Regions from separate parts of the Pseudomonas sp. D4-21 genome, predicted to be linked through region 1. Evidence: predicted binding sites of a transcription regulator. Region 1 holds the regulator's gene; each other region holds the start of a gene.
The links. Region 1 encodes FliA, which starts transcription of late flagellar genes. Its sites were predicted from a motif close to CTAAAGTTTNNNNNNNNNNNGCCGNTAA; they were not measured.
Positions count from the first base shown of each region.

Region 2: J3Q04_RS13975 (methyl-accepting chemotaxis protein) is a predicted target of FliA. The motif match lies at 2,236-2,263, and genes of this name have one in related genera.
Region 3: motA (flagellar motor stator protein MotA) is a predicted target of FliA. The motif match lies at 2,085-2,112, and genes of this name have one in related genera.

Region 1 is NZ_CP071664.1:3,950,343-3,954,553, forward strand. Features, by position in the region: gene J3Q04_RS17580 (protein phosphatase CheZ) at 30-815, opposite strand; gene J3Q04_RS17585 (chemotaxis response regulator CheY) at 834-1,205, opposite strand; gene fliA (RNA polymerase sigma factor FliA) at 1,373-2,116, opposite strand; gene fleN (flagellar synthesis regulator FleN) at 2,113-2,943, opposite strand; gene flhF (flagellar biosynthesis protein FlhF) at 3,060-4,211, opposite strand, start outside.
Region 2 is NZ_CP071664.1:3,138,555-3,142,765, forward strand. Features, by position in the region: gene J3Q04_RS13965 (sodium:solute symporter family protein) at 7-1,776, opposite strand; gene J3Q04_RS13970 (DUF4212 domain-containing protein) at 1,788-2,054, opposite strand; gene J3Q04_RS13975 (methyl-accepting chemotaxis protein) at 2,299-4,095, shown strand.
Region 3 is NZ_CP071664.1:627,860-632,070, forward strand. Features, by position in the region: gene J3Q04_RS02770 (rhodanese-like domain-containing protein) at 1-433, opposite strand, end outside; gene J3Q04_RS02775 (HDOD domain-containing protein) at 476-2,014, opposite strand; gene motA (flagellar motor stator protein MotA) at 2,181-3,032, shown strand; gene motB (flagellar motor protein MotB) at 3,195-4,211, shown strand, end outside.

The DNA.
Region 1 (4,211 bases):
AATGGCTGCTCCTAAAATAGGGCTAAAACTTAGAATCCAAGGCTGGACAGCAAATCGTCCACATCGTCCTGACCGGACACAACGTCTTCTCTTTTATCGGCATGAATCTGCGGACCTTCACCCTGAGAGAGATGTTTTTGTGGATCTTTTTCAGCGAGCATCGCTTCACGGTCGTGTTCGATGCCGGCAAAGCGGTCGACCTGGCTTGCCATCAACACCAGTTTGAGCAAATTGCTTTCCACTTCGGTGACCAGTTGGGTCACACGCTTGATCACCTGGCCGGTCAGGTCCTGGTAGTCCTGGGCCAGCAGAATGTCGTTGAGGTTGCTGGCCACGGCGCGATTCTCGGCGCTGCTGCGCGCCAGGAAACCGTCAACCCGACGGGCCAGCTCCCGGAACTCCTCGGCGCCCACTTCGCGACGCATGAACCGTCCCCAATCGGTGCTCAACGCCTGGGCTTCCTCGCTCAGGCCGTTGACCAGGGGCGTTGCGCTTTCCACCAGGTCCATGGTGCGGTTCGCTGCGGCTTCGGTCAGCTTGACCACATAACCCAGGCGCTCGGTGGCGTCGGTGATCTGCGAGACTTCCTCGGCCTGCGGCATGTTCGGATCGATCTGGAAATTGACGATCGCGCTGTGCAGTTCACGGGTGAGCTTGCCGACTTCCTGGTACAGACCGCGATCACGGGTCTGGTTGAGCTCATGAATCATTTGAACCGCATCGCCGAAGCGGCCCTTTTCAAGGCTGTCTACCAGTTCGCGGGCATGTTTTTTCAGGGTCGATTCGAAATCGCCCATTGAAGATTCGTTGTCCATAGCTCCCCCGTGGCGCCGTTAACCGATGCGTTCGAAGATTTTTTCGATCTTCTCTTTCAACGCCTGGGCCGTGAAGGGTTTGACCACATAGCCGTTCACACCGGCCTGGGCCGCTTCGATGATCTGCTCGCGCTTGGCTTCGGCAGTGACCATCAGCACCGGGAGGTGCTTGAGTTTTTCGTCGGCGCGCACGTGGCGCAGCAAGTCGATACCGGTCATGCCAGGCATGTTCCAGTCAGTCACCAGAAAGTCGATGCTCCCGCTGTTGAGGACCGGAATGGCGGTTGTGCCATCGTCGGCCTCGACCGTGTTGGTGAACCCGAGGTCACGCAACAGGTTTTTTATGATCCGCCGCATCGTTGAGAAGTCATCAACGATGAGGATTTTCATGTTCTTGTCCAATTCGACCTCCAAGCAGTCTTAAACGCGCCCAGCACCTGGACGCGCCATTTCAATCAATCCGGCACAACACTCGACAACGGTATGGAGCACAACGGATGGAGACTGGCCCGGCATACGCCATGCCAGCCCCGCTCGCAGCGTCCCCACACTGCTCGTCAGCGCGCTCGCCACTCCCCCAAACGCCCCCGCAAGCGGGCCGCGCACTGGCTATGTAACTGGCTGACCCGCGATTCGCTGACCCCCAGGACCTCACCGATTTCCTTGAGGTTCAGCTCTTCGTCGTAGTACAGCGCCAAGACCAGTCGCTCACGCTCCGGCAAATTGGCAATCGCATCCGCCAGGGCGCTCTGGAAACGTTCATCTTCCAGGTCGCGCGACGGCTCCATGTGAGCACTCGCGCCGTCCTCGTGCAGCCCTTCGTGTTCGCCGTCCTGCAACAGGTCGTCGAAACTGAACAGGCGACTGCCCAAGGTATCGTTCAAAATCCCGTAATAATCATCGAGACTCAACTGGAGTTCGGCCGCAACTTCGTGATCTTTAGCGTCTCGCCCGGTTTTCGCTTCAATCGCACGAATCGCGTCGCTGACCATGCGGGTGTTGCGATGCACCGAACGCGGCGCCCAGTCGCCCTTGCGGACCTCATCGAGCATCGCCCCGCGGATACGGATACCGGCGTATGTCTCGAAACTGGCGCCCTTGCTCGCGTCGTATTTATTCGACACTTCGAGCAGGCCGATCATGCCCGCCTGGATCAAGTCCTCGACCTGGACACTGGCCGGCAAACGCGCCAGCAAGTGGTAGGCGATGCGCTTGACCAGTGGCGCGTAACGCTCGATCAATTCGTACTGGGCGTCCCGTGCCGATTTTTTGTAGAGATGGTTGTAACCGCTGGCTGTCATAACACGGGCCCTGCTGTTTGTTGCACGAGACGCTCGACGAAAAATTCCAGATGCCCACGTGGGTTGGCCGGCAGCGGCCAGGTGTCGACCTTCTGGGCGATCGCCTTGAACGCCAGGGCGCATTTGGAACGAGGAAAAGCTTCATAAACGGCACGTTGCTTCTGGACAGCCTTGCGTACGCTTTCGTCGTAAGGCACTGCGCCGACGTATTGCAGGGCGACGTCCAGGAAGCGATCCGTGACCTTGGTCAACTTGGCGAACAGGTTGCGTCCTTCCTGTGGGCTTTGGGCCATGTTGGCCAGGACGCGAAAGCGGTTCATGCCATAGTCGCGGTTAAGCAGTTTGATCAGCGCGTAGGCGTCGGTGATCGACGTCGGTTCGTCGCAGACCACCAGCAACACTTCCTGGGCGGCGCGCACGAAACTGACCACCGAGTCACCAATACCGGCAGCCGTGTCAATCACCAGCACATCGAGGTTGTCACCGATGTCGCTGAAGGCCTGGATCAGGCCGGCGTGCTGCGCCGGGGTCAGGTGAACCATGCTCTGGGTGCCGGAGGCGGCCGGCACGATGCGAATCCCGCCGGGGCCTTGCAACAGCACGTCGCGCAATTCACAGCGCCCTTCGATCACGTCCGCCAGCGTGCGCTTGGGTGTGAGCCCCAGCAGCACGTCGACGTTCGCCAGGCCCAGGTCGGCGTCCAGCAGCATGACCCGTCGGCCAAGCTCTGCCAGAGCCAGGGACAAGTTCACTGACACGTTAGTCTTCCCGACGCCACCTTTGCCGCCGGTCACCGCGATCACCTGTACGGGATGCATGCTGCCCATGTTCGTTCTTTACCTTGTCTTACTTAGACGGAGGCCACATTACTGGCTGCGCGTTCACATACGGAACAATGCATGGCAGACCATCGATGTAGGTACAAAAAATATTCATGAATACCTCAGCCAACCTGCTTGGTCGGGCTGTGGTAGATATCAGCGAACATGTCAGCCATGGCTTCTTCGCTGGGTTCTTCCTGCATTTGCACACTCACGGCACGACTGACCAGTTGATGACGGCGCGGCAGATGCAAATCATCCGGGATCCGCGGCCCGTCGGTCAGGTAGGCCACCGGTAGTTCATGACCGATCGCCAGGCTCAACACCTCGCCCAGGCTTGCCGTTTCGTCCAGCTTAGTCAGGATGCAGCCGGCCAGCCCGCAGCGTTTGTAACTGTGGTATGCGGCGGTTAGAACCTGTTTCTGGCTGGTGGTTGCCAACACGAGATAATTTTTTGACTTGATGCCACGCCCGGCCAGGCTTTCCAGCTGCATGCGCAGGGCCGGATCGCTGGCTTGCAGGCCGGCGGTGTCGATCAGTACGACGCGCTTGCGCATCAGCGGTTCCAGCGCCTGGGCCAGGGATTGGCCCGGATCCACATGGGTCACCGACACATTGAGGATCCGGCCCAAGGTCTTGAGTTGCTCCTGGGCACCGATGCGGAAACTGTCCATGCTCACCAGGGCGATACTCTGGGCGCCGTACTTGAGTACATAACGGGCCGCGAGCTTGGCCAGAGTGGTGGTCTTGCCCATGCCGGCCGGGCCGACCATGGCGATTACTCCGCCCTCTTCCAGTGGCTCGACTTCCGGCGTGGCGATCATCCGCGCCAGGTGCGCCAGCAGCATGCGCCAGGCCTGGCGAGGCTCGTCGATGTCGCTGATCAATGCCAGCAGGTCGCGCGCCAGCGGGCCGGACAGGCCAATGCGTTGCAGGCGACGCCACAGGTTGGCCTGGGCCGGACGGCTGCCTTGCAGTTGGTTCCAGGCCAGCGAGCCGAGCTGGACTTCCATCAGCTCGCGCAGGCTGTTGAGTTCGAAGCGCATCGAGTCCAGGGCACGGGGATCAACGCCCGCGGCTGCGGCAACGGGTGCCGGTGCCGGACGACGCGGTTCGGCCGGCGTCGGCTCGATCAGCGGTTCGGCAGCGGTCAGCGGCAGGCCTGCGGTCAGTGGCTGGCCGGCGAACAATTGACGATTGGTGCCCGCGCTGGCCGAGCCTTCGCTGCTGCGCAGGCTCAACTCGGCCTGGGCGCTGGCGATGCGCGACTGAGT
Region 2 (4,211 bases), 810 kb from region 1:
TGAAGGTCAGTGATCGATGGCGGCGCCGGCGCCCCTCGGTACGCGGATATCCTCCACCAAGTGCTGGATGTGCTCCGGTGGCGGCGCGGTGAAGCGTGACACCACCAGGGCCGCCAGGAAGTTGAATACCATGCCCAATGTGCCGATGCCTTCAGGGGACACACCAAGCCACCAATGTTCAGCCGTGTTCATCGTCGGGTTGATGAATTTGAAATAGACGATGTAGGTGAACGTGAAGGTCAGCCCGACGATCATCCCGGCAATCGCGCCTTCGCGGTTCATGCGCTTGGAGAAGATCCCCATGACGATGACCGGGAAGAACGAAGACGCCGCCAACCCGAAGGCGAACGCCACCACCTGGGCGACGAATGCGGGTGGGTAGATGCCGAACAATCCGGCGATCAATACCGCCACACCGGCCGCGATACGCGCCGCGAGCAACTCCTGCTTCTCGTTGATCCTGGGCATGATGTTGCTTTTGAGCAGGTCATGGGAGATCGAGGTGGAGATCACCAGCAACAGCCCCGCTGCCGTCGATAGCGCCGCCGCCAGCCCACCGGCAGCGATCAAGGCAATTACCCAACCGGGCAGCCCGGCGATTTCAGGGTTGGCCAACACCATGATGTCGTTGTCGACATACAGCTCGTTGGGCACCGGCGAAAGCTGGTTCTTGAGCAACCGCTGCTCATGCGCCCCACGTTCGCCGGTAAAGCTCGGCGCCCCGACCAGCGCCGCCCCAGGGCTGTACTGGATGATGCCGTCGTTGTTCTTGTCCGCCCAGGCAATCAGTCCGGAATTTTCCCAGGCCTTGAACCAGTCCGGCGCGGTGGCATAACTGACGTTGGGGATGGAGGTCAGCAGGTTGGTACGAGCGAACGCTGCCACCGCCGGTGCGGTGGTGTAGAGAATCGCGATGAACAGCAACGCGTAGCCGGCAGACTTGCGTGCGTCCCGGACGGTGGGGGTGGTGAAGAACCGCACGATCACATGGGGCAGGCCCGCGGTCCCCACCATCAGCGCCATGGTGATGAAAAACACGTCCATGGTCGACTTAGTGCCATTGGTATAGGCAGAGAAGCCCAACTCGGCGCCCAGGCCATTGAGCCGTTCGATCACACTCTGCCCCGAGCCGGCGGCTTCGCTGATGAAGCCCAGCTGCGGGATCGGATTGCCGGTGATCATCATCGAGATGAAAATGGCCGGCACCATGTAGGCGAAGATCATCACGCAGTACTGCGCCACCTGGGTGTAGGTGATGCCTTTCATGCCGCCCAGCACCGAATAGAAGAACACGATGGCCATGCCGATCATGACGCCGGTGTTGATGTCCACTTCCAGGTAGCGGGAAAACACGATGCCTACGCCGCGCATCTGCCCCGCCACGTAGGTAAAGGAAATGAAGATCACGCAGATTACCGCCACCACCCGCGCCGTCTGCGAGTAATAACGCGCCCCAACGAACTCGGGCACGGTGAACTTGCCGAATTTGCGCAGGTACGGCGCCAGGCACATCGCCAGGAGGACGTAGCCGCCGGTCCAGCCCATCAGGTAGACGGAACCGTCGTACCCCGCGAAGGCGATGATCCCCGCCATGGAAATGAACGACGCCGCCGACATCCAGTCCGCACCGGTCGCCATGCCGTTGAGCACGGGGTGCACGCCCTTGCTGGCGACGTAGTATTCACTGGTGGAGCCGGCCCGCGTCCAGATCGCGATCGCGATGTACAACGCAAAGGTGGCACCTACGACCAGGTAGATCAGGGTTTTTGTGTCCATGTGCGCCGCCCTCAGTCTTCGTGAACGTCATATTTGCGATCAAGCTGATTCATCTTCCAGACATAGAAGAAGATCTCGAGCACAAAGACGTAGATGGACCCCTGCTGGGCAAACCAGAACCCCAGGGGCGTGCCGAAGAAACTGATGGTATTGAGTGAGTCGACCAGCAAGATGCCGAAACCGAACGACACCACGAACCAGATGACCAGCAACACCAGCATCCAGCGTAGATTTTCCGTCCAGTAGGCACGCGCAGCCTGTTGTTTTTCAGTGGACATCGAAGCGCCCTCTTGTTTTGTTGTTATTGTTTTGCACTTCAAACCGTAGCAGTCGCTGGGCAAGGCGCTAGTACGACTTTCGTCTAATTCGTAACAACAGTTATTGACATCCCTTTCGCACCGAAATGACAGGGCCAGGCCGCGTCAGAATCCCAGGGTGATATCAAATCGCCCCAACCCCCTAAAGCTTTGCCGTTCTCGGTCGAATGTATGCCATCGAATCTATTTTTTCCCTGGAGCTGTGATGCAGACGTTAAAGGCCTTGTATGAGTCTATCGAAATGCAATTTTTCGATACCCTCACCAAAAAGCTTTCAAGCCTTTTCCTCTTGGTCGCGGTCAGTGCCTTGCTTTATTGGGTGGCCCTCAGCGCCCGCGCCGATATCGTCCTGCAGTTGCGCACTGCCCAGCTTGACGCCGCGCTGCTGGGACAGATTCAAGACCGCCTCGACAGCCTCACCCATGCGCTGCTCTTCGGCGCGCTTTTGACGCTGGCCATGGTCAGTTTCATGGTCTGGTACTTCCGCCACCTCATCGTGCGCCCCGTTACCGCCATGACCAAAGCCCTGGAAGAGATCGCCAACGGCGAAGGCGACTTGTCCAAGGACCTGCCGCTGGTGACCCACGACGAGATCCGCACGCTGGCCGCCACCTGCAACCGTTTCCTGGCCAAGCAGCGCGAGATCATTAGCAACGTCCAGGCATTGACCGTCCATATCGCCGTCGAATCGGCCCGCTCGCTGAAGAACATCAGTGATTCCAGCGACAGCGCGACGCACCAGGCGCGCTTCGCCAAGGAAGTGATGGAGCAGAGCAATACCGCCGTGGGCCGTATCGAAGAGGTGTCGCGCCAGACCCAGGGCATATCCGGGACCACCGCGCAGAACCTGAGCATGGCCCGGGACTCCTACGCCGAATTGCTGGAAGTGACCGGCAACATCAGCGAGATTTCCAGCAGCCTCGGCGAGTTCGCCGGGCTGGTGGACGCCCTCAACCAGCGCTCTTCGAGCATCAAGTCGATTGTCGGCCTGATCCAGCAGATTTCCGCCCAGACCAACCTGTTGGCCCTCAACGCCGCCATCGAAGCCGCGCGTGCCGGGGAAAGTGGCCGTGGCTTTGCGGTGGTCGCCGATGAAGTGCGCACCTTGGCGCAGAACGTCAGCCGCGCCACCGACGATATCTCCCGTAACATCGACGCCATGTTGCAGGAAGTCAGCTCGACCCACGAACAGACCACCCAGATCAGCCACAGCGCCCGGGAAACCCAGAAAGTCGTTGAACGCGCGTCCGGTCATTTCGAAAGCATGATCGTCGACTTCGAATCCACCAACGGCAAGTTGGCCGACATCGCTGACCATATCCAGCAATTCGCCGATACCAACACTGGCATCAACGAACGAGTCACCCAGATCCACGCCGACAGCCAGTCGATCGACCAACGCATGCAGCAATCGGCGACCGCTACCCGCGACCTGTCTGGCGTGGCGGAGAAAGTCCAGACGCTACTGGGCCGCTTCGTGCTTGGCCACGGCAAGCTGGACGCCGCCATCACCCGTGCCAGCGAATGCCGCGACACGCTGCAGGTTCATTTGCAGGCGTTGCAGGATGAAGGTGTCAACCTGTTCGACCAGAATTACCAATTGATTCCCGGCACCGATCCCAAGCAATACATGACCAGTTATACCGAACGCTTTGCCCGGGTCTGCCAGGAAGAATGCGACAAGCTCACCCGCAGCACGCCGGGCGGCAAGGTCTCGTTCATTGTCGATACGAAGGGGTATTGCCCGGTCAATAACAGCTGGGTGTCCAAACAACCGACCGGAGACCGCGCGGTGGACCTACCGGTTTGCCGCAACAAGCGGATCTTCAACGACCCGATCGGCCTGCGCGCTGCGGGCAACGTCCAGCGCTTCCTGCTCCAGACCTACCTGCGCGACACCGGGGAAATCATGACCGAGATCGACGTGCCGTTCTTCTTCGGCGGCCGTCACTGGGGCAACTTGCGGGTGGGGTTTGATGCGGCGGTGTTGTTGGCGGACTAAGCGTTTCGACCAGCCGTGTGGGAGCGGTGATGTACGCAAATCTCGAGACCAGCCCAAAACAACTGTGGGAGCGAGCCTGCTCGCGATGGCGTCGGGTCAGTCAATTCATCACCAAC
Region 3 (4,211 bases), 2.3 Mb from region 1:
CGTGCAGCACCAGGCTGACATCGCCGGCGGCCGGCGCCGGGGTGTCGATCGACACCGGCAGGCCCTGGTCCAGCCAGGACAACAGCCCGCCGTCGAGATAGTGGTAGTTGGAGTGCCCGATCACGTCGAGCAGCCAGATAAAACGCCCGGCCCAGCCGCCGCCTTCGTCGTCATACACCACATAGACCGCGCCAGGGTTATGCCCGAGTTCGCCGAACAGCGTTTCCAGGTCGGCCTTCGCCGGCAACAGTCCCGGCGCCGGGGGCTGGCCCAGTTGCGTGCGTTTGGGATCGACGAAGCGCGCGCCAGGAATATGGCCGGTGCTGTAGCGCGCCGCGCTGGTCAGGTCCACCAGAATCAGATTGGGAGCATCGAGGCGCGGCAAGAGCTCGTTGGGCTCGATTACCAGCGGCAAGCCAGAGAAGTCAGGCATGTGAGGTCTCCTGGGGCGCAAAGGGAAAGGATTGTAGCAAGTTCAGCGGCCACGGTTGGTAAAGCTGTGCAGGGCCCTTTCGATGCATTGCACGGTTTTGCCGAAAGCCTGAACGGTCACGTCCGAGAACGGACCGCCACCCTGGTCCGCGACCACTAGCATGATCACCCGTCCATTACACGTCAGTGAGCGCAACAGCAGGTGCTCGCCTCGGAACAGGGCGCGAAGGCCCGGAGGCAGCAAGGCGGAAAACTGGGCGTTGTTCTCTGGAGTCAGGCGAACCTGGGCCTGTTGAGCCAGTAGTCGCTGCAAGACCTTGCTTTGGCTGATGGAGAAGCTCATCGCCGCCGCTTCCTTGGGCAGGCCGGCGGTCTGATGCACACGAACGCTGGTCTGGCTGCGATCGGGCATTAAAATCATCACCCGGCGCATGCCGCACGCCACCAGGGTATCTCGCGCCGAAGTGGTCAGGTGCATGGCGTTGCTGAAAGGGCTCGGTTCCACCAACAGCGCGGCGCATTGCTTGCGCCATTGGGACAGGTCCTGGGCGCTGGGCGGGGCGGCGGGCAACAAGCCGGGATGCACGCGGCGGCTGCCCGGGGGCCAGATCAGTGCCACGGCGGGGTGCCAGAGGTCCGGCATGGTGTGCTGGCGAGCACTGTTGGCGGCTTGTTGATGCAGTTGCTGCTGAAGTTCGTCCATCGGCATCTGCAGATACAGGCTGGTGAGGTATTGCCAGCGAGCGCTGTGCGGGCTTTCCCAGGCCTCTTGCGCCGACAATGCCAGACCATTGGCCAGCAGCACTGTATTGGCGGGTTGATTGAGCCAGCGCCGCAGCGTTGGGTCGTCGTCCAGGCGATTCTGCTGGCGTAGCGGATGTTCGCTGTCGCGGGCGATGCGCAGCACTTTCATCAGTTCGCGGCGTTCATTCAGCAGCAGGCGATAGCCTTGTGCCACCCAGATGGGCAGGCGCCACGCCTCCACCAGCGCGAGGCAGATGTTCAGCAGGCTGACGCCGAACAGTTCGCGCTCGACCTGTCTGGCCGGCTGGCGTTTATGGACGACCCGCAGCTCCCATTCCGCCAGCAGGCGTGGATGGGTCAGGGCCAAGGGCCAGAGCGGCGACAGGAACAACAGGCTGCCCCAGTGGATGTCCTGCCACAGCCGCGCCAGGCGGCTAGCGAAAAAACCATTGGCCTGTTGTGTGGCGTGCTGGCTGATCAATTGCAACTGGCGCAGGGCGACCGGTATCTGGTGCGCCGGTAGCGAAGGCAGGCGCGCGAGCAATTCCTCGGTGCGCTTGAGGCCGAGGCGGTTGATCGCCACTTCGAGGTTTTCAGCCGGCTCCGCCAGGCTGCCGTGGGTGTGATGGTTGGCTTCGCGGATGACGCTCAGGGCCAGCGCGGGGCTGTCCTGCATCAATTCGGCGATGTCGCGCAACGAGCGGCGGCTGTCGGAAATGGCCTTGCAGACCAGGTCATGACTGGCCTGGGGCACCGGCAAATGGACGCCTTCGAGCAGCTTTACCCAGCCTTCGATCGTGGTCGGTCTTGGAGTTGGAACGTTCGTTTCGTTAGCCATGGTTGGACGTGATCTTCGCATGAGGTATCTACGCCCGGAACGGGGCAAATTGGCTTTTCGCCGGAACTGGCTATAGTCTGGCGCAGTTTTGCCGATAAGTAGAAGAAGAGATTTTTCAGCTTCCGAATATGACCTTGAACCCGACTTAAATAAGTACTTTCTATCTATGGCTAAAATTATCGGCATCATTGTCGTGTTCGCGAGCGTGCTCGGCGGATACGTGCTTTCCCATGGCAAGATCGCTGCGCTGATCCAACCGTTCGAGGTGATGATCATCGGCGGTGCGGCTCTTGGCGCATTCCTCCAGGCGAACCCTGGCTATATGACCATGCATGTGCTCAAGAAATCCTTGAGCATGTTCGGCTCGCGCTTCAGCCACACCTTCTATCTTGAGGTGCTGGGGCTGGTCTACGAGATCCTCAACAAGAGCCGCCGCGAAGGCATGATGGCGATCGAGGGCGACATCGAAGACGCCGCCGCCAGCCCGATCTTCGCCAAGTACCCTTCGGTGCTGAAAGACGAGCGCATGACCGCGTTCATCTGCGATTACCTGCGCATCATGTCGTCCGGCAACATGGCGCCCCATGAGCTGGAAGGCTTGTTCGACATGGAGCTGTACAGCCTCAAGGAAGACCTGGAGCACCCATCCCACGCAGTCAACGGCATCGCCGACGGCATGCCCGGCTTCGGTATCGTTGCGGCGGTATTGGGTATCGTGGTGACCATGGCGTCCCTGGGGGAAGGCGACCAGGCTTCCATCGGCCTGCACGTGGGTGCGGCACTGGTGGGTACCTTCTTCGGTATTTTGGCCGCGTACGGTTTCTTCGGCCCGCTGGCCCACTCCCTGGCCCATGACGCCAAGGAAGAACTCAATGTCTATGAAGCCATCAAGGCTTCCCTGGTGGCCTCGGCCTCGGGCATGCCACCGTCCCTGGCGGTGGAGTTCGGCCGCAAGGTCCTGTACCCGGCGCACCGTCCAAGCTTTGCCGAGCTGGAACAAGCGGTTCGCGGTCGATAGTGCTCTGCTTTGCAGATACGTTCCTTTTTTGGCGAGTGACTGTTGCTGCCAGACAAGGCGCCGCGACGAGTCATAGCCCGCTATGGCGAGGAGCGGCAACACAGTATGGCAGCAACAGGCACCGTCAAAATGGAACAGTATTTGTGAAGCAGAGCACTCGTTATGGAGAATAACCAACCGATCATCGTCAAGCGCGTCAAGCGTATAGCTGGCGGGCATCACGGCGGCGCCTGGAAAATCGCTTTCGCTGACTTTGCCACGGCGATGATGGCGTTCTTCCTGGTGCTGTGGCTGCTGTCCACGGCGACGCCGGAACAGAAGATCGCGATCGCCGGTTACTTCAAGGACCCGGTGGGTTTTTCCGAGAGCGGCACGCCGTACATCATCGATCTGGGCGGCTCGCCTGTCCTGGCGCCGGAAAATACCCTCAACCCCGAGGTCAAGTCCCAGCCCCAGCCCGACAAGGCGACCGTCGACGCCAATGAGGCCGAGGGCATGGCCGAGCAGGTCGAGCGCGAGCGCCTGGAATTGCTCCTGCAAGAGTTGCAGAACAAGGTCGAAGAAAATCCCGAATTGCAGAAATTCAAGGACCAGATCCTGTTCGAGATCACGCCGAACGGCCTGCGCATCCAGATCATGGACGCCGATAACCGGCCGATGTTCGACTCTGGCAGCGCGCGGCTCAAGCCGTATTTCGAAGACATCCTGCTGGCCATGGCCGACACCATCAAGGCGGTGCCGAACAAGATCAGTATCAGCGGCCATACCGATGCCAAACCGTACGTGGGCAAAGGCGATTTCGGTAACTGGGAACTCTCGGCCAACCGCGCCAACGCGGCACGTCGCGCCCTGGTGGCGGGCAGCTATCCGGATGAGCAAGTGGCGCGGGTGGTCGGTTATGCGTCTTCGGCACTGTTCGATCGCCAAGACCCTTTCAATCCGGTCAACCGGCGTATCGATATCGTGGTGTTGACCAAGAAGGCCCAAAAAGCCATCGAGGGTTCACAAGCAGACGATTCGGTGCCCGATTCGGTGCCCGGTTCGGTGCCCGATTCGGCCCAAGGCGAGGGCGCGCCAGGTGAAGTGTCGGTGCCACCGGCCGCGCCAGGTGCAGCGGTCGATCCGAACGCCTTGCCGGCGGACCAGCAGCCGGTGCCGGCCCACGAGTTGCGCGAACGC